DNA from 3 places in the Plantactinospora sonchi genome. Region 1 is predicted to be linked to each of the others. Evidence: riboswitches for the same ligand, from Rfam matches in the RefSeq annotation. Region 1 holds a riboswitch; each other region holds the start of a gene.

Region 1 (6,771 bases):
GATCTGGCACCTGCTGCAGGTCCTCGGCCACCCCCGGCGGGTACCGCCGCACCGGCGCCGGGAGTTCTTCGCCGAGATCGTCCTCCGGTACCGCCGACACCTGCCGGACCCCGGATACCGGCCACCTGGCGGCCTGCTCGGGCTCAAGCACCGGCTGATCGGCCGGGGGGCGTACGGCCTCTTCTCGGCGTTACGGGTCGCCCGCCGGGCACACCTCGGGGTGGTCGCCCGGGTCCGGCGCCCACTGTCGCCCGCCACGGTGCGCGGCGGGGTACCGACCGGTACGCCCGCGACGGTTGTCGAGGCGGTCGCCGCGTCGGCGGCCGCCGAGGCCACCTCCGCCCTGGCCGCGACCGAACCGGGACCCGTGCCAACCGGGACCGATCCGGAGCAGGCGGCAGGCGTCCGGAAGGGGCCCTTCCTCGACAGGAAGCGGTGACCGGGCCCTGCCGCGCGCCGCGTCAGCGGTGTTCGGCGAGGGGGCCGACCCGCCAGCCCTGGCGCAGGCACTCGTCGAGCAGGTGGGGCAGTGCGCCGAGGCTGGCCCGCCAGGCCCCGGGCGCGGAGGTGCAGTCGGAGTCGTGCAGCAGCACGGTACCGCCGCCGGACAGGCCGGTCCGCAGGGTGCGCAGGACCGAGGAGTGGGTCGCCGACCGGGTCCAGTCCCGGCCCCAGCAGGTCCAGAGCACCGGGGTCAGGTCCAGCCGGCGGGCGGCCATCAGCGCGGCGGTGCTGAACACCCCGTACGGGGGACGGAAGTAGCGGGGTGACCGGCCGGTCACCGCCCGGATCAGTTCACGGGTCCGGGTCAGGTCCCGGTACGTGGCGTGCGGACCGCGGAGCAGCAGGTTCTGGTGGGACCAGCCGTGCACCGCCACCTCGTGACCGGCGGCGGTGAGGTCGAGGCCGAGTTCCGGGGCCCGGGCCAGCATCGAACCGAGCAGGAAGAAGGTCGCCCGGGTGCGGTACGCGGCCAGCGTCTCGAGGAAGTACGGGGTGGACGCCGGGTCCGGCCCGTCGTCGAACGTCAACGCCACGTGGCCGGGTGCGCCCCGGCCGCTCAGCCGGGGAAAGAACCGCAGTCGTACGCCGGGCAGCACGGTCACCGCCGGGACAGCCTGCGCGGCCAGCGCGGCACCGAGGGTTGTCGCCGGTACCGCGCGTGCCCGCACTCGTTCCTCCACCTGCCACCGCATCGCCGACGCGGTTACCCGGTCCGTCCCCGTTCATCCTCACCCGGACGGGTGGCGTGTCGACTCGCCCCGACTGGGCGGATCACCGGGCGGGGTGCCCGGAGGCGGAACCGTCCGATGCCGACGTTTGGCGGTCCGCCGACCGGGTAGCCGGCGGCCCGGACAGCGGAACCTCGCCAGTTGACAGCGGAACTTCGCCAGTTGGGGTCGGGACGCGGTGGCCGGAATCCGATGGCCGGGACGCGGTGGTCGGGACCTGGTGGTCGGGACCTGGTGGTCGGGACCTGGTGGTCGGGACGCGGTGGCGCCGGGACAGCGGGCCCTCCAGCCGGTGCCCGGTGCCGGTGCGTTGATCGCGAGGCCCCGGCTGAGGCGCTGGGCGACCGGCGTGGACCGAAGGAGCGCCAGATGCGGGGCCGACCTGCGCCACGGGTGGCGGTGATCACCGGGGCGAGTGCCGGGGTGGGCCGGGCGACGGCCCGCCTACTGGCCCGCCGGGGGATGCGGATCGCGCTGCTGGCCCGGGGCGGGACCGGGCTGCGGGGTGCCGCCGAGGACGTACGGGCCGCCGGGGGCGTGCCGCTGCCGATGGAGACGGATGTGTCGGATCACCGTCAGGTCGACGCGGCGGCGGACCGGACCGGTGCCGAACTGGGCCCGATCGACCTGTGGGTGAATGCCGCGTTCAGTTCGGTGTTCGCGCCGTTCACCGAGATCGGGCCGGACGAGTTCCGGCGGGTGACGGAGGTGACCTATCTCGGTTACGTGTACGGCACCAGAGCGGCCCTGGACCGGATGCTGCCGCGTGGGTCCGGAACCATCGTGCAGGTGGGCTCGGCACTGGCGTACCGTTCGGTGCCCCTGCAGTCCGCGTACTGCGGCGCTAAGCACGCGATCGCCGGATTCACCGAGTCGCTCCGTTGTGAACTGCTGCACGACCGCAGCGGCGTACGGGTCACCATGGTGCACCTGCCGGCGTTGAACACGCCGCAGTTCGACTGGGTGCTGTCCCGGTTGCGCAACCGTCCCCAACCGGTGCCCCCGATCTACCAGCCTGAGGTGGCCGCCCGGGCCGTGGTGTACGCGGCCGACCGGCCGGGTCGGCGGGAGTACTGGGTCGGCGGTTCCACCGTCGGCACCATCCTCGGCAACCGGCTCTTTCCCGGCCTGCTCGACCGGTATCTGGCCCGGTCCGGCTACGGTGCCCAGCAGACCGACGAGCCGGCCGATCCGGATCGGCCGGTCAACCTGTGGCGGCCGGTCGACGACGGCGGCGGACTGGACCCGGGCGCGCACGGTGCGTTCGACGACCGGTCCCGGGCACACAGCGCACAACTCTGGCTGTCCCGACACCGGGAACTGCTGGCCACCGGGCTTGTCGCGGCCGGGGCGACGGTGCTGGCCCGGCGGCTCGTCGCCCGTCGCCAGCGGTGACCGAGCGTGATGGTCGTGGCGGCTCCGCCCCCCGTCGCCGGTGTGACCGAGCGTGTTGGCCATCGGACGTGCCCGGGCGATCGCGGTCGACCCTGGCGGACAGTCGGGACGAACTTCTCCCGTCGTCCCTACGCTGGTGCTGAGCGGTTGGTGAATATCTGACAGCGGATCGTGAATGGCGCGTGCGTGAGGGATATCTGTCGATGCTCGTCATGCGCCGTGATTACTGATAGTTGTTACGCGGCAACACTTTTCGGGGCAATCGGGTATTGCCATCACGGAAGTGAAACCGGGTATGCTGTCTGCCGTTCATCACCGCCGGGTACCAATTGGTGCCGGCGCTGATCGCCGCCTAATCGCCACCCGGCGAGCCGGGGACCCAGGTACCCGGGGTGAATCCGCGACAGCGGTAGGGACCTCTTCCATCCCGAACCCGTCAGCTAACCCGGTCGGCGGCCGACGGAAGGGATACATGTGAGGGCACCCCTACGCCGAAGGTTGGCGCTTGCCCTGGCACTGCTCACCGCAGCATCGCTGATCGTGGCTCCGTCCGTGGCGTCGGCGGCACCCAAGCCGGCCCCCGACGGGGAGGTCGAGACACCGCTGCTCGGTGACGTACTCGCCACGACGGGGAAGCGGTACGCCGAGGCCAACGCCGCGCTCAAGAAGTCCCAGAAGCGGCAGAAGGAACTCACCAAGCAGCTCGAGGAGGCGCAGGACAGGCTGGACGCGCTCGCGCCGGAGGCGAGCCAGATCGCGGCGGAGTCCTACCGGGCGGGCAAACTCAGTGCCGTGTCGATGATGCTGAACAGCTCGTCGTCGGAGTCCTTCCTGGACCGGGCCGCGGCCCTGAACGAGTTGAACCTGCTCAACAACCAGAAGCTGCGGCGGTTGAACGAGGCGCGCGAGCAGGTCAACGCCGCCAAGGACGCGGTCGACGCCGAGGTTGAGAAGCAGAAGGACGCCCGGAAGGTCATCGACAAGCAGAAGACCGAGGCGGAGAAGGCGCTCGCCCTGGTCGGCGGCATCACCCGGCCGAACAAGGGCCTGGTCGACGCCGAGTCGAAGGTCGCCCGGCCCGGGCCCGGGATGGACGACGGCTTCCCGCCGCTGTCCTGCAACCAGGACGACCCGACCACGGGTGGCTGCATCACGGCCCGTACGTTGCACATGTACAAGGAGGTCAAGCGGGCCGGCTTCAACCGGTTCGTCGGCTGTTACCGTCCCGGTGGGCCGTACGAGCACCCGAAGGGGCGGGCCTGCGACTGGTCGCTGCTCAACCGTGGCTTCAGCCCGGCGGCGAACAACGACCAGATGAAGTACGGCAACAACCTGGCCGCCTTCCTGGTCCGCAACGCCGATCGGCTCGGCATCCTGTACGTGATCTGGTACCGGGAGATCTGGTCTCCGGCCGTCGGCTGGCGGTCCTACAGCGGTGCGAGTGACCACACGGACCATGTGCACGTGTCGATGTTGTAACGACCGTCACACGATATTCGCGCGGTAGCGACCGCCCCGCCATCCGATCGTTGGATGGCGGGGCGGTCGGCGTTTTGACACCCACTTCCAACTTGCATATATAGCGATGTCCGCATACGTTGGCGGTGGCAGGGGCGGACGTACGCCGGAGGTGGGCAATGGGCGCCGGGCACGACCACGCGAACCCGCTGAGCTGGGCCGGGCAGCGGCATCGCCGGCCGCTCTGGCTGGCCTTCGGGCTGCTGGCCCTCTACATGGTGGTCCAGGCGGTCGCCGCCTGGCTGACCGGCTCGCTCGCCCTGCTCTCCGACGCCGGGCACATGTTCACCGACGTACTCGGCATCGGGATGGCGCTGGCGGCGATCACCGCCGCCAGCCGTGCGTCCAAGGACCCCCAGCGCACCTTCGGCCTCTACCGGCTGGAGGTGCTCGCCGCGCTGGCGAACGCGGTGCTCCTCTCCGGCGTCGCGCTCTACGTCCTGGTCGAGTCGGTCCGTCGGATCGGTGATCCGCCCGAGGTCGCGGCCGGCCCGATGCTGGTGGTCGCGCTCGGCGGCCTGGCCGTGAACGTGGTCGCCTTCCTGCTGCTCCGCAGCGGCGCCAAGGAGAGCCTCAACCTGCGGGGCGCCTACCTGGAGGTGCTCGGCGACCTGTTCGGCTCGGTGGGTGTCATCGTCGCCGCCCTGGTCATCGCGACGACCGGCTGGCGGTACGCCGACCCGCTGGTCGCCGTCGCGGTCGGCCTGCTCATCCTGCCCCGCACCTGGCGACTGGCGGTGGCCGCCGGCCGGGTGCTGGTCCAGGCGGCACCGCCGCACGTCGACGTCGCGCGGGTCAGGGAGACCCTGGCCGGGCTCGACGGGGTGACCGCCGTGCACGACCTGCACGTCTGGACGCTCACCTCCGGCATGGACGTCGCCTCCGCGCACCTCAACGTGACCGAGGCGGTGGACGTGGCGGACGTACTGGTGACAGCCCGGCGACGGCTGCACGACGAGTTCGGGATCGACCACACCACCCTGCAGATCGAACCGCCCACCCGCGAGCGGCTCTGCCACGGTGGTCCGTCCTGCGCGTGGAGCCCGGCCGGCGATGCGGCGGGAGGCGGCGCGACCGGGTCGACGGCGGTCGAGCCGACCGCCGCGCCCAGCGGCTCGACGGCTGGCATCATCAGCGGATGACCGTGATCGAAGTGGTATCGGGTGACATCACCCGGGAGCGGGTCGACGCGATCGTGACCGCCGCCAACGAGTCACTGCTGGGCGGCGGCGGGGTGGACGGCGCCATCCACCGGGCCGCCGGGCCGAGACTGGCCGAGGCCGGGGGAGCGATCGGACCCTGCCCGCCCGGCGAGGCGGTGGCGACGCCGGCCTTCGACCTTGATCCGCCGGTCCGGCACGTCATCCACACCGTCGGACCGGTCTGGGAGGGCGGGAACCACGGCGAGGCCGAGGTGCTCGCCTCGTGCTACCGCCGCTGTCTGGAGATCGCCGACCAGATCGGCGCCCGCAGCCTCGCCTTTCCCGCCATCGCCACCGGCGTCTACGGTTTCCCGCCCGATCAGGCGGCCCGGATCGCGGTCTCGACGCTGCGGTCCACCCCGTCCGAGGTGGAACGGATCCGGCTGGTCGCCTTCGACGAACAGACCCGGGACCTCCTGAACGCCGCCCTGTGAGCGGGCGCGGGGTGGCGACCTCGGTGCTTCGCCCGACCGTCGCCGGCTCAGGGCTGGAGGATGCGCTGGTGGCGGTCGGCCCGGTCCCGGGCAACCGCCGGATGTCAGCTCGCCGGGTGTAGCCCTGTCCAGGAGCGGTCGTCAGGACGCTCGGCGTGCCACCGGTCGAGCAGTTCGGCGGCCCGTTGCTCCGGAGCGGCGAGCAGCATCGACTTCCGGCCGGCCTCCACCGTCCGTTCCTGGGTCACCGAACCCTCGCTGCAGCAGCTGCAGAGCGGCTTCACCGTGTCGGACGGTTCGGCGCCGAGGTTGTCGCGGGCGAACGCCTCGAGCAGCGCCTCGATGTCGTCCGGTGCCGACGCGGTCACGGTGACCGAGAGGGTGGGCAGCTCGGAGGGGGTGAAGAGGAGGATCTCGTCGAACACCGGCACCGCCTGGCCCTGGAAGACCCGTTCGCCGTTGGGTACGCCGTCGTGCAGCACGACCTCGCCGAACCGGCGGCCGGGATCAAGTGGCACGTTGAGGACCCGGGCCCGGGTCGGGCAGAGCCGCTGGGCCCACACCACCTCCTGGCCGGTCGCGGTGTTGATCCGTACACAGGTGGGTCCGAAATCCTCCAGGATCTCGCCCTCGCCGGGCGGGATGGGCAGGCCGTACCCCTGCCAGCAGTCCCGGGCGGTCGCCCAGTCCCGCAGCACGGTGGCCACGATCCCGAGGTTCCAGAAGGCGGGGTCCTCCTTGCCCCGGCGCGCCCGGGCCGCCGCCTCCAGACCCAGCTCGTACGCCTTCGGCCAGTCGCGGAGGAACTTGTACGCCAACGCCGCGTCGAACCAGAGCTTGTCGCTGCCCCGGGCGTCCGGTGCCTGTCGGACCGCCCGCTCCAGCAGCTCGCCGGCGCGCGGCCAGTCCTCGGCGTCCCACGCCTGGTAGGCCTGGTTGACGAGGTCGGTGTCGAAGGATCCGCGATGGGAACGCATTCCGGGGAGCTTA
Region 2 (6,771 bases), on a different contig from region 1:
ACGACGCATGGATTCGGCTCCCTTCACTGCCCGACGGCCACCGGTACCGACCGGACCGGTCACGACCCCGGTCGGCGACACCGGCCGATCCGCACCCGGTGCCGTACCGGCGGCGGCACCGGCCGGTCGGATCAAACCGGTCGACGCTGACCGCTGACCGTCGGACATCGACGAATCTTCACTGAGACCGGGTTCGATGATGCCAGGTGTCCGGCTGTCCGCATCTCGACACGGCGCTCCCCCGCCCACCCGACCCCCGCCACACTGGCCGGATGCGCCCCGCCTGCTCGCCGCCGCCGGGCGTCGATCCGACACCGTCGTACACCGGTCGGTCACCGCGCGTCGAACGGACACCGTCACACGCCGAGCCGCCACCGCGGGTGAACCTGTCGAGATTCCTCCGGCGCCCGGGGCCGGCGGGGTGGCGGTGAGGCGTCCCCTGCTGCGACTGGCCCTCGCCGGGCTACGGGCGCACGCCGTACGGCTCGCGCTGACCGGGTTCGCGGTGGTCGTGGCGGTCGGTTTCCTGGCCGGCACCCTGGTGTACGGCGACACCGCACGCTCGGCGTTCTACACCGACCTGGCCCGGTCGGCCCGGAACGTGGACGTCCTGGTCGAGCCGGACGCCGGACTCGTCACCCCGGCGGTCCTGGAACGGATCCGGGCCGTCGACGGGGTGGCCGAGGCGGACGGGCGGGTGATCGCCTGGCTCGGCGTACTGGACCGCGACGGCCGGCTGCTGACGAGTCAGGAGCACATCGGCTACGCCCTCTCGGTGCCGACCGCCCTGGCGCTGGCCCCGTACGACGTGGCGGCCGGCAGGCTGCCCCGGACACCCGGCGAGATCGCCCTGGACCGGGCCACCGTGTCGGGCGCCGGATTCGCCACCGGAGGGCCGGTGACGGTGCTGGACCAGGCCGGTGTCCCGCACCGGCTGCGCCTGGTCGGGATACTGGACCTGGGGGTGAACCGGCTCTTCGGCGGTTCCGCGGTCGCCGCGTTGACCGACACCGACCTGGTCAGGTTCACCGGCACCGGCGACTACGCCCAGGTGGTGGTCCGGGCGGCGGACGGCACCGATCCGGCGACCCTGCGCGGCCGGGTCGCCACCGCGGTCGGCCCCGGCCACCAGGTGGTGTCCGGGAGCGGTTTCCGGGACCGGCTGGCCCGGCAGGCGGCCAAGTACGTCGACGGCTTCCTCGCCGTCCTCCTCGGTTTCGGCCTGGTCTCGGTCACCGTGTCGGCGTTTGTCATCTACAACACGTTCGCGATGCTGGGCGCGCAGCGTACCCGGGAGTTGAGCCTGCTGCGCTGCGTCGGCGCCTCCCGACGGCAGGTGACCGGCGCCGTACTCCTGGAGGCGACCGTCCTCGGTCTGCTGGCCTCGCTGGGTGGGCTGCTGGCGAGCCTGCTGGTCGGCTACGGCCTGATCCGGGGGCGGGAACTGGTCGCCTCGGACATCCCGCTGCACGCGCCGGTGGTCCGCTGGCCGACGGTGGCGGTCGCGCTCGGCTTCGGCGTCCTGGTCTCGGTGCTGGCCGCGCTGGTGCCGGCGGTGGAGGCGGGCCGGGTGCCACCGCTGGCGGCACTGCGGGACCGGGACGCCGCCGAGGCGGGCGGCGCTCCGCTGCGGCGCCGCCGGGGCCGGGTCGTGGTCGCCGCCGGCCTCGGCGGGGTCGGCGTGCTGCTGGTGCTGGCCGGGCTGCCGCAGGGTTTCCCCGGCCTGCCGCTGGTGCTCGGCGGCGGCATGATCGGCATCCTCGGCGCGGTTGTCGCGGCGCCGTTGCTGGCCCCCGGGGCGGTCCGGCTGGTCGGCTGGCTGCCGGCCCGGGTCTTCGGCCCGGTGGTACGACTGGCCGTCGCGAACGCCCGACGTAACCCGCGCAGGACCGCGGCGACCAGCAGCGCGCTGATGATCGGCGTGGCCCTGATGGCGATGTTCGGCGTGCTGCTGGCAACCGCCCGACAGCAGGCCGGACGTGAACTGACCGAGAACTTCCCGGTGGAGTTCGTGCTGGACACCGTCCGCCTGGACGGCACGCCGACGGCGGTACGCGGCCCGTTGCCGGCCGGACTGGCGCAGCGGCTCCGGGCCGACCCGGCGTTCGCCACGGTGGCCGAGGTCCGTCAGGCGCCGGCCCCGCTGGACCCCCGGGTCCGGGTCTGGGCGGTGCCGCCGGAGCAGTTGGTCGGGCCGATCCGGCCGGAGGTGACCGCCGGCAGCCTGGACCGGCTCGGCCCGGACGCGGTGGCGCTGAGCCGACGGCTGGCGGCCGAGCGGGGGCTCGCAGTCGGCGACCGGATCCCGCTGGGTCTGGGTCCGGCGGACCCGTTGACCGTGGTCGCGCTCTACGACGACGCGCCGACCGACGGTGCCGTCCTGGTCGACTGGGCGGCGTACGTCGCCGGCTACGGCAAGGCCGCCGCGGACCGGATCCTGGTCGACCTCGCCCCCGGGGTGTCGACGGCGGCCGGCCGGCAGGCCCTCGACAGGCTGCTGCACGACCACCCGACGGTTCGGGTCCGGGCCCTCGCCGAGCAGGCCGACGCGCTCTCCACCACCCTCGACGAACTGCTCGGGATCTTCGCCGCGCTGCTCGGCATGTCGGTCCTGATCGCGGTGCTGGGCATCGGCAACACCCTCGCCCTGTCGGTCTTCGAGCGCCGACACGAGTCCGCCCTGCTGCGGGCGCTCGGGCTGGGCCGCCGACACCTCACCGCCCTGCTGCTGGTCGAGGCGTCGCTGATCGCCGCGATCGGCGCGCTGGCCGGGCTCGCCCTCGGGGTCACCCTCGGCTGGGCGGCGGCCCTCGGGCTGATCAGCGCGTACGGGCACGGCCTGCCGGTCGTCCCGGTGGGTCAGCTCGCCCTCTGCCTGGTACTGGCCGGCGCGGCGGCGGTGCTGGCCAGCCTGCCGCCCGCCCGGCAGGCCGCCCGAGCCCCCCTCGTGTAAGGAAGGGCCCCTTCTTATCGCTTTCTGGAGAAAAGGGCCCCCTTCCTAACCACCTACCGGTCGGCGGCCAGCCGCGTGAGCATCGATGGGGCCGACCGCCGGACATATCGCGATCTCGGCATATGTCGGATCACGCTGGACACAGCGGGGAAGGTGTGGACGTGGGGGCAGGACATGACCACGCCGGTGCGGTGACGCGCGCGGCGCAACGGCACCGGGGCCGGTTGTGGGCCGCCTTCGCGCTGCTCGCCGCGCTGATGGTGGTCGAGGCGGTGGCCGCGCTGCTCACCGGCTCACTCGCGCTGCTCTCCGACGCCGGACACATGTTCACCGACGTACTCGGGATCGGGATGGCGCTGGCCGCGATCACCGCGGCCGGGCGGGCGGCGGCCGACCCGCAGCGCACCTTCGGGCTCTACCGGCTGGAGGTGCTGGCGGCGCTCGCCAACGCGGTCCTGCTCTTCGGCGTCGCGCTCTACGTACTGGTCGAGGCGGTACGCCGGTTCGGCGACCCGCCCCAGGTCGCGGCCGGGCCGATGCTGGTGGTGGCGGCACTCGGCCTGCTGGCCAACCTCGCCGCGTTCGGGCTGCTCCGGGCCGGGGCGCGGGAGAGCATCAACCTACGCGGGGCGTACCTGGAGGTGCTGGCCGACCTGCTCAACTCGGCGGGGGTGATCGTCGCCGCGTTGCTGATCATCTTCACCGGCTGGCGTTGGGCCGACCCGATCGTGGCGCTGGCGGTCGGACTCTTCATCCTGCCCCGCACCTGGCGACTGGGCCGTACCGCGGTCCGCATCCTGGTCCAGGCCGCTCCCGAACACCTGGACGTGGCGACGGTACGGACCCGGCTGGCCGCCGTACCCGGTGTCTGCGACGTACACGATCTGCACGTGTGGACGCTCACCTCCGGGATGGAGGTCGCCTCCGCCCACCTCACCCTGGACGCCGGGGCGGAGGTCGCGACCGTGCTCGCCGCCGCCCACTCGGCGCTGCACGATGACTTTCACATCTCGCACGCCACGCTGCAGGTGGAACCCCGTACGACGCCCGGCGCCTGCGGCCCCACCGACTGGTGACCGCGGAGCCGAAGCGGACCTCGGCGTGACGGATGCCCGGTGGCTCGCGCCACGCCTACCCGGAGTAGTTAGCTGGGCCTTAAATTTGCCCCGGCAATCGGTCGAGTTTGTCCGATTAGTTCACCCGGAAACCGCATAATCGGGGCGCCCACACCGGCAACCACGCGTGTCCCCCGACGGCAACTGCCGGTAGGCTCAGCTCCGGCCTCCGCCGGACGGCACCCGCCGAACCGTGGAGACCGCCGCCTAATCGCCACGCGCGAGCCGGGGAACCAGGTACCAGGGGTGTATCCGCGCCAGCGGTAGGGATCTTCCGTCCCGAACCCGTCAGCTAACCCGGTCGGCGACTGACGGAAGGACACTGTCATGCCGTTCCTGGCATCTGCCAGCAGTACCATCCGCCCAGCCACCTGGGCGGTACCGGGATCCGGCCGCGGATCGGCCGCCCGACTGGTTGTCGTACTGACCGCGCTGGTCGCCCTGGGCGCACTCGTCGTGACGCTCGGCGGCTCCCCCGCCACCGCGGCCCCGGCCCCACTCGGTTACGCACCCGGTGACATCGACGAAGGGGGCACCGACGACCTCCGCGAGCAGCTCGAAAAGGCGAGCAAGGGGTACGTCGACGCCAAGACCAAACTGGACCGTTCCGTCAAGCGACAGAAGGAACTGACCGAACAGCTCGGCACGCTACGCACCGAGGTCACGGCCCGGAGCCAGCAGGTCGCCGAGATGGCCGGGGTGGCGTACCGGACCGGCCGGCTCGGTCAGGTCTCCGCCCTGCTCAGCAGCGGCTCCCCGGCCAGCCTGCTGGACCGGGCCGCCGCACTGGACAAGGTGGCCGCCAACGAGAACCGCGCCCTGCGCGACCTCCGGGCGACCCTCGACGCCGAGACCGAGGCCAAGGCCGAGCTCGACCGGGAGATCCGGGAGCAGCGCAAACAGGTCGAGGTGATGGAGACCCGCAAGAAGCAGGCCGAACGGGCGCTGGCCGCGGCGAACAGCGGCGGGGCCAGCGGCGGGGTCAGCGGCGGCAACTCCGCCTCGGCGAGGCCGGCACCGCGCAACTCCGACGGCTCCTGGCCGGCCGAGTCGTGCAGCGTGAACGACCCGACGCCGGCCGACGGGTGCATCACCCCCCGCACCCTGCACGCGCTCAACCAGGCCAAAGCGGCCGGCTTCACCCGGTACGTCTCCTGCTTCCGCAGCGGCGGCAGCGGCGAGCACCCGAAGGGTCGGGCGTGCGACTTCGCCGCCCAGAAGAACGGCTTCGGCGGCGTGGCCACCGGCGGCGACCGGACGTACGGCAACAACCTGGCGGCGTACTTCGTGAAGAACGCCGACCGGCTCGGTGTGCTGTACGTGATCTGGTTCAAGCAGATCTGGCTGCCGAGCAGTGGCTGGCGGGCCTACAACGGGGGCGGAGACCCCTCGAGTGACCACACCAACCACGTGCACCTGTCCATGAACTGACCGACGCACGTCCGCGAAACCACCCGCCGGCACCGCCCGCCACCCCTGGGCAGTGCCGGCGGGTCGCTTCTGTCCGAACGTCACACCGGACACCCGACGACGGCGGCCGTGCGGTCAGCAGCCGATCCGGGCCGAGCCGAGCGCGACGTCGTCGAACCAGAGCGTGTCGGCGCCCTCGCCGTAGCTCTCCCAGCCGAGCCGCAGATCGGTCAGGTTCGGCCGCCAGTTGGCCCGGTTGTGCCACTGCCCGTCGACGTCGTGGGTGGGAGTGCCGTCGGCGGTCAGGCCGGTCACCGCCGTACCGTCGACCCAGGTCTGCAACCGTCCCTGGGTGCCGTCGACCAGGAACTCGACGCAGGTCCACCGGTTCACCGGCAACGGCAGACTGAGCGCGACACCGTTCGGGCTCTGCTCCGGCAGCGTGGCGTCGTCGGAGGCCCGGTTCCACTGCAGGGCCCCGTTCTGGCCACCCATCCGCAGGTCACGGTTGCCGTCGTTGGCGTCCCGCATGGCCAGGAACGTGACGTGCTGGGTCGGCAGCGCGGTGGTGTGCCGGACCCAGAACCGGCCGTACCGGACCGCGCCGGCACCGCTGAGGTCCCGGTTGGACCGGACGAAGACGTGGTTGCAGTAGCCCGCCGTACCGCTGATCCGTACCGACCGACTGCCCTGGTGCGCCGTCGTGCTGTCGATCGAGGCAGTGCCGCTGCCCTGACAGTCGGGATAGTTGACACTCCAGTCACCGGAGGGCGTCGTACCCGTCTGGTTCTCGAAACCGTCACAGAGCACGGCGGTGCCGCAGCCCGCCGGCGGCGGTCCGGTGGTGGGCGGCGGCGTGGTCGGCGGCGGCGTGGTGGGCGGCGGCGTCCTGGGTGGAATCGTGGGCGTCGGTGGCACAGTCGGCTCGGCGCCGTTGCACGGTACGCCGTTCAGGGTGAACCCGGTCGGTGCCGCCGCGCTCGCCGAATACGTGCCCTGCACGCCGAACTCGGTCGAGCCGCCGGCGGGCAGCGAGCCGTTCCAGGCCACGTTCTGGGCAGTCACGGTCACCCCGCTCTGGGTGACCTGGGCGTTCCAACTGCTGGTGATCCGTTGGTCGCCACCGTAGGTCCAGGTGACGGTCCAGCCGTTCACCGCGGTGTCCCCGGCGGTGACCCGCACGGCGGCGGTGAACCCACCGGTCCACTGGTTGACCCGGTAGTCGACCAGGCAGCCGGCGGCGGCCTGGGCGGAGGCGCCGGGGAGCACGCCGACCACGGCGACGGTGCCGAC
Region 3 (6,771 bases), on a different contig from region 1:
GGGCTGCTGCCGGCCACCCGGGGCGCGATCTACGCCCAGGGACAGCCGTCGCTGCTCGGCGTGAACGCGGCGCTGATGAACGACCTCTCCGGGGAACGCAACGTCGCGCTCGGCTGTCTGGCGATGGGGATGTCCCCGGCGCAGGTACGCCAGTACACCCCCGAGATCATCCGGTTCTCCGGGATCAACGACCGGGGCGACTTCAGCTCGCTGCCGATGCGGACGTACTCCTCCGGCATGTCGGCCCGACTGCGCTTCTCCATCGCGGCGGCGAAGAAGCACGACGTCCTGCTGATCGACGAGGCGCTCGCCACCGGTGACGCCCGGTTCCGGCGCCGCAGCGAGCAGCGGGTCCGGGAGCTGCGCGCCGAGGCCGGCACGGTGTTCCTGGTGAGCCACGCGATCGCCTCGATCCGGGACACCTGCGAGCGGTCCATCTGGCTGGAGTCCGGGGTGATCCGGGCGGACGGCCCGACCGACGAGGTCGTCGCGGAGTACGAGAAGTTCATGAACCGGTCGTAGACCGGCAGCAGGCAGCACACGGGCGTCGCCGGACACCGGCGGCGCCCGTGCCATGATCTGGCCCGTGACGATCATCCGGACCAGCCATGACCGGGACGAGCTCGCCGCCCTGCTGGGCCGCGACCCCCATTTGCACGCGTACGAGCTCGGCGATCTCGACGACTTCTACTGGCCGTACACCAGCTGGTACCGGTGGGGTGAGCAGGTGGCGCTGCTGTACCACGGTGGCGGCCAGCCCACGTTGCTGGCACTGGACCGCTCTCCGGCGGACCTGGCCGAGCTGCTGACCGCGCTGGTCCCGCTGCTGCCCCGGACCTTCTACGCCCACCTGTCGCCGGGCGGGGAGACGGTGCTGGGTGAGCACTTCGTGTCGCGGGCGCACGGGGCGCACCTGAAGATGGCGCTCACCGACCCGGAGCGGCTGGACCGGGTCGCCCCGGCCGGTGAACTGCTCACCGTCGCCGACCTGCCGCAGATGGCGGCGCTCTACCGGGCCGCCTACCCGGGCAACTGGTTCGACGAGCGGATGGTCCAGACCGGGCAGTACGTCGGCATCCGGCGCGACGGTGAGCTGCTGGCGGTGGCCGGGGTGCACGTCTGGTCCCCGGTGTACCGGGTGAGCGCGCTGGGGAACGTGACCACCCATCCGGCCGCCCGGGGGCAGGGGCTGGCCACGTCGGCGGTGGCCGCGCTCTGCCGACGGCTGCTCAGCACGGTGCGTTGGGTGACCCTGAACGTCAGGGCGGACAACGAGGCCGCGATCGCCCTCTACCGGCGGCTCGGCTTCACCCCGGTCGCCGAGTACGGCGAGTTCAGCTTCGGCGCGACGACGGCGTAGCCGTCAACCGACCGGCCGTGCCGACCCGCCGGCGCGACCGGGGCGCCGGGTCGGGGTGGCTTGCCCGCAAACCCGACCACCCCGCCCGACGGAGGTCCGTCGGGCGGGGTGGCGCCGGCGGCGGGGAGGGATGCCACGCCGGCGGGTGGGGTGTCGGTGGGCCGGGCGTCAGGCGGAGTAACCCCGAGTGGCGATCCAGTTCGCCAGGTCGATGGTGGTCATCCAGTAGGTGCTGTCCGAGCCGGGGATGGCCGGGTCAGCGATCTTGACAGTACGACCGTTGTCGCGGTAACCGACCACCGTCAGGTAGTGACCGCCCGGGTAGCTGTGCCCGACACCGGCGGTGTCGACGGCCGAACCGGCGATGTTCGCCACCACCGCGTACCCGTTGCTGACCGCGTGCACGACGTCGGCCTGCAGCTTGTCCATCTGGGCCGGGGACGCGGACTGGCCGGGGATCGCGGTGGTCCGGTAGAAGTCGGTCCTGGTGACGCTGTTCAGGACCCGGGTGGTGTCCTCGGCGGAGTTCGTGCCGCTGGTCGTGGTGCCCAGCCGGTTCGCCACGTCGTCCTGGCTCAACCCCATGTCGCGGGCGGTCAGCGCGATCCGGGTCGCCGCCGGGCCACAGTAGTAGTAGGTCGTCTGAGCCTGGAAGTTGTAGTCCAGCGTCTTCGCCGCCGGCGCCGCCGGCGGCTCGTCCTTCTTCTTGGCCGCGGTCGGGCTCGCGTCGCCGGTCGCCGACGTCGTCTGGGGCGCCGCGTCGGCGGTGCCCGGGGCCGTCGTCGGGTCCGTGGTGGCGGGCGTGATCGCCTGGGCCGCTCCGCCGGCCTGGCCGCCGTCCGCGACCGCCTGGCCGAGTTCCGCGACAGCGACGGTGGAGGCGCTGGTCGGCGCCCCGGATCCCTCGGTCGCCAGTACGACGCCGCTGGTCGCGGCGGCGGCGAGGATCGCCGCCGAGGCGAGCGCGAACCGGTTACGTCGACCGGTCACGGCACTTCGGAGTCGCTGGTTGATCGCGTGCTTCACAATTACCCTCCGGGGGGAAATGCGTATCGTCAATCATTCGGCGATGATTGTCGGTACGACGTTTCCGTCCGCTGTTCGAGAATGCGACGCTATGCCGCGCGGACGGCGCGGAAATTATTTATCTCTGCTCAGACCGGACATGGTCCACCACAGACACGAGTGAAATCGCCGACGACTCAGCCACTCACGAGAACACCAGGAAATGACACTGGTGCGGATGAGCCGAGGTCGACCGGCGCCCGACGGGCCCGTTCAGTTCCGGTTCCCGGTCGTCTGGCCGGGCCTACCGCCTACGGGGGCCACTCGCGTCGACGCGCTCTCGGGTCAGGAACCACCGAGGCCCGGAGTCGGCACTACGGCCCGTACCGGGTGGGCCCGGGCGGACACGCGGACCCGGGGTCGGGACGCGGTGCGGTACGGAAACTGGGGGGATGGGCCACGGCCCAGGTGGTGCGGCACGTACACGTACTCCTTCCTGCGCCGCCTACCGGGTTAGCTGACGGATTCGGGCGGGAAGGCCGCCCTACCGCGGGCCATGGCTCGCGGATTCACCCCAGATAACTGTGGGTCCCCGGCTCGTGTGAACGACTCGGCGGGTCTGCTCCGGTGTCACCCGATGGCGACCAAGCGGCCGGACCAGACGGGCCGACATTACTGGCCGCTCTCCTCCGTTGCCAACCCCTCTCAGCTGGCAAAACAGTGACCAGGACCGCGATTTCGCCGAGCCGGGGCCGGTTGCCGGAAGGCCGGGCGGCCGACTGGATAAACCAGCATGATCATGTACGCGTACGGTATGACGGAAATAGCCCGGTTAGCGGGGCGGCTCAACGCCCGCCGACCGGTGCGCCAGGTCGGTCGGTGGGACAGGCACCCCAGGAGGCACACGTCGATGACAACGGTGCACGAAGCGACGTACGACCTGCTCCGGTCCCTCGGCATCACCACGCTGTTCGGCAACCCCGGTTCGACCGAGGAGCCGTTCCTGAAGAACTTCCCCGCCGACTTCAGCTACGTACTGGCCCTGCAGGAGGCGTCGGCGGTGGCGATGGCGGACGGCTACGCGCAGGTGAGCGGCCGGCCGGTGCACGTCAACCTGCACACCGCGCCGGGTACCGGAAACGGAATGGGCAGCCTCGTCACCGCCTGGCACAACCGGACACCGATGATCGTCACCGCCGGACAACAGACCCGCACGATGAATTTGTTCGAGCCGATGCTCACGAATGTGCGGCCGACCCAGTTGCCGGAACCGTACGTGAAATGGAGCCACGAGCCACTCCGCGCGCAGGACATACCGGAGGCGTTCATGCGCGCCCACGCCACCGCCGTACAACCGCCCTGCGGGCCGGTCTACCTCTCCCTGCCACTCGACGACTGGGACGAACCGGCCGACGGCGTCCCGGTGACCCGCCAGGTGAGCACCCGGACGGCGCCCGATCCCGCCATGCTCGACCGATTCGCGGAGTCACTGGCACACTGCCGGAATCCGATGCTGGTGGTCGGCCCCGGGATCGACCGTGCCGGCGGCTGGGCCGAGGCGGTCGCGCTGGCCGAGCGGACCCGGGCGCCGGTGTGGCAACCGCCGTTCGCCGACCGGGTCGGCTTCCCACAGGACCACCCCCAGTTCCAGGGGCTGCTACCCCCGGCGATCGGCCCGCTCGCCGAGAAGCTGGTCGGACACGATCTTGTCCTGGTGGTCGGCGCGCCGGTCTTCCGCTACTACCCGTACGTCCCCGGCGAGCACGGCTACCTCCCGTCCGGCACCCGGCTGCTGCACCTCACCGACGACCCGGACGAGGCGGCCCGGGCACCGGTCGGGGACAGCCTGGTCGGCGACGTCGGGCTCGCCTGCGCCGGACTGATCGCCCGACTGCCGGCGGCGGACCGGCCCCTGCCGCCGCCGAAGCCCGCCGCGCCGACCGTCGAACCCGGCCGGCCACTCGCCCCGGAAGCCCTGTTCGCCACCCTCGCCGCCGAGTGGCCGGCCGACGGCGTACTGGTGCCGGAGACCCCGTCCAACCTCAGCGCTCTGCACCGGCAGTTGCCGATCACCCGACCCGGCTCCTACTTCAAGATGGCCAGCGGCGGTCTCGGCTTCGCGATGCCCGCCGCGGTGGGCATCGCGCTCGCCCAGCGTGACACCGGCCAGCACCGGCCGGTGGTGGCGGTGATCGGTGACGGCTCGTTCCAGTACTCGCCGCAGGCCCTCTGGACCGCCGCCCAGCAGCGGCTGCCGGTGGTCTTCGTGGTACCGGTGAACGAGGCGTACGGGGTGCTGAAGGCGTTCGCCCGGCTCGAGGAGACGCCCGGGGTGCCCGGTCTGGACCTGCCCGGCCTGGACATCCCGAGCATCGCCCGCGGGTACGGCTGCACCGCCCATCAGGTGGAGTCCCTCGACGACTTCCGGGCGGCGTTCCGTGCCGCGCTGGGTGGGGACGGTCCCACCGTGCTCACCGTCCCGATCACCGGCGACGTCGCCCCCCTGCTGTAAGGAAGGGCCCCCTATTATCGTTTCCGGTGGTAAAAGGGGCCCTTCCTAACACCTCAGTTCGTCATGACCCGTTCGTGCAGCGCGGTCACCACGGCTCGGGCCGAGACGAACGACCCGTGCTGCCAGGCCACCTCACGGCTCAGCCAGTCACCGGCGAAGTAGACCCGGCCGGCGGGCCGGAGCAGCCGACCGTAGCCGGCGGTGCCGTACCGGGGAGAGGTCCAGGCCCCCTCCAGGTAGCGGGTCCGGTCCCAGGCCTGGGAGTACGAGGTGGCCAGTTCGGTCCGGTACTTCGCGCCGTGGATCTTCACCCCCTGGGTGACCGCCCGCTCCTCCCGCTGTGCCGGGGTCAGCGCGCTGTACACCCGGGCGTTCGCCCCGGTGTTGTAGTAGCCGACGATCAGGCCACGTCGACCGTGGAACCCGTACGACGGGTACCAGATGTGCGCGAGATCCAGGTCGGTCTCGGTGATCCCGCCGTAGATCCGCTGGTCCAGCTCCCACCAGCGGCTCCGGTACTCCAGACCGATCTTCCCTGCGGTGGTGACCGGGAAGTCGGCGAGTGCCGACGTGACGTCGGCGCCGAGGTTGTGCGGCACCCGGGCCATCAGGTGCGGCGGCAGCGTCGCGACACAGTAGTCGGCGGTCACCTTCCGGTCCCGGCCGTCCTGCCGGTACGTCACCTCGACTCTGCCGCCCCGGTCGGTCACCCCGGTCACCTCGGCGCCGAGCGTGATCCGGCGCGTGCCGACCGCCCTGGCCAGCGCCTTCGAGATCTGGTCCATCCCGCCGACCGGCTGGAACATCAGCATGGCCTGGTCGTAGCCGAGCTCGAAGGAGAAGTACCGGCCGACGTTGCTGGCGAAGACGTCGGCGAGCGGCGGAGGCGCACCGAGCGGTACGCCGACCTCGTCGCCCGCACCGGGATAGCTGAGATAACCCCGCCGACCGGTACCGGTGTACGCGAAACCGCTGGTCCGGCCGCCGATCGCACCGTAACTCTGCAGGAACGACAGCAGCCGCTCCTTGTCGGTCGCGGTCAGCCGGTCGTCCAACGCCCCCTGGTCGGTCGCCTTGGCCAGCAGTTCGGAGATGTACCCGTAGACGTCGGCCTTGGCAGTGCGGTAGCGGACCGGCGCGGTCATCCCGGCCGACTCGTTGTAGATCCAGGCGTCCGCGTTGGCGTTGGTGAAGACCTCGAGCGGTACCCCGAGTTCCCGGCAGTAGTCCATGGTGACCATCCACTGTGCGATCCGGCCCGGCCCGGCGTTCAGGTAGATCCCGTCGGAGAACTCCGCCCGCTGGGTACGTCCGTCGAGGTCGGTCTCCCGGTCACCGCCCCGGATCGTCAGGTTCCGTCCACCGGCCCGGGCCCGCGCCTCCAGCACGGTGCAGTCGTACCCGGCCTTGCCCAGTTCGTACGCCACGGCGAGTCCGGCGACACCGCCGCCGAGGATCACGACCCGGGCGCAGGAGCGGCCGCTCAGGGAGAAGTCGGCCCGGGTCGGCGCCCGGAACGGCGGTGCCGCCGAGGCCGGGCCCGGGGCGAGTCCGAGGGCGCCCATCGTGGCGAGCATGGCGCCCGCGCCACCGCTGGCTCCGACCGCGCGCAGGAAGCCCCGCCGGCTGACCGTGGACTGGTCGTGCTGACTCATACCGCCCCCTTCGAAGATCCCTTGGGAGGCTGAGTCTGTTAGCGATGTGTTACGGCAGCGCCGCAGCGGTAGTTGCGGATTTATTTCACCTCGACGGTGAGGCCCGAGGTTCCGAGTCGACGCTGGCGCGACTCCCCAGGACGGCCGGACGACAGGCCGCCCGGTGGGCCGGTTCCGACGTCCGCGCGCCTACACTTCGAACCCGGGGGTCAGCCGTCGGTGAATGGCCGCGACGCTCG

The links. A riboswitch is a leader RNA that binds a small molecule or an ion and turns the genes downstream of it on or off. The one in region 1 is predicted to bind cyclic di-AMP.
Region 2: another riboswitch for cyclic di-AMP. It lies ahead of V1633_RS27665 (coiled-coil domain-containing protein); the one in region 1 lies ahead of V1633_RS29770 (coiled-coil domain-containing protein).
Region 3: another riboswitch for cyclic di-AMP. It lies ahead of V1633_RS10925 (C39 family peptidase); the one in region 1 lies ahead of V1633_RS29770 (coiled-coil domain-containing protein).

Annotation. Positions count from the first base shown of each region.
Region 1 covers NZ_JAZGQK010000030.1:87,253-94,023, reverse strand. Annotated here, with positions in the region: gene V1633_RS29785 (glycosyltransferase family 2 protein) at 1-439, shown strand, start outside; gene V1633_RS29780 (polysaccharide deacetylase family protein) at 462-1,172, opposite strand; gene V1633_RS29775 (SDR family oxidoreductase) at 1,602-2,627, shown strand; cyclic di-AMP (ydaO/yuaA leader) riboswitch at 2,967-3,098, shown strand; gene V1633_RS29770 (coiled-coil domain-containing protein) at 3,102-4,106, shown strand; partial or broken gene V1633_RS29765 (cation diffusion facilitator family transporter) at 4,265-5,167, shown strand; gene V1633_RS29760 (O-acetyl-ADP-ribose deacetylase) at 5,284-5,781, shown strand; gene V1633_RS29755 (tetratricopeptide repeat protein) at 5,886-6,758, opposite strand.
Region 2 covers NZ_JAZGQK010000026.1:121,383-128,153, forward strand. Annotated here, with positions in the region: gene V1633_RS27650 (SMP-30/gluconolactonase/LRE family protein) at 1-9, opposite strand, end outside; gene V1633_RS27655 (ABC transporter permease) at 428-2,953, shown strand; gene V1633_RS27660 (cation diffusion facilitator family transporter) at 3,115-4,029, shown strand; cyclic di-AMP (ydaO/yuaA leader) riboswitch at 4,263-4,391, shown strand; gene V1633_RS27665 (coiled-coil domain-containing protein) at 4,396-5,499, shown strand; gene V1633_RS27670 (cellulose-binding domain-containing protein) at 5,614-6,771, opposite strand, start outside.
Region 3 covers NZ_JAZGQK010000007.1:392,464-399,234, reverse strand. Annotated here, with positions in the region: gene V1633_RS10935 (ABC transporter ATP-binding protein) at 1-522, shown strand, start outside; gene V1633_RS10930 (GNAT family N-acetyltransferase) at 587-1,360, shown strand; gene V1633_RS10925 (C39 family peptidase) at 1,529-2,386, opposite strand; cyclic di-AMP (ydaO/yuaA leader) riboswitch at 2,853-2,991, opposite strand; gene mdlC (benzoylformate decarboxylase) at 3,276-4,877, shown strand; gene V1633_RS10915 (flavin monoamine oxidase family protein) at 4,931-6,532, opposite strand.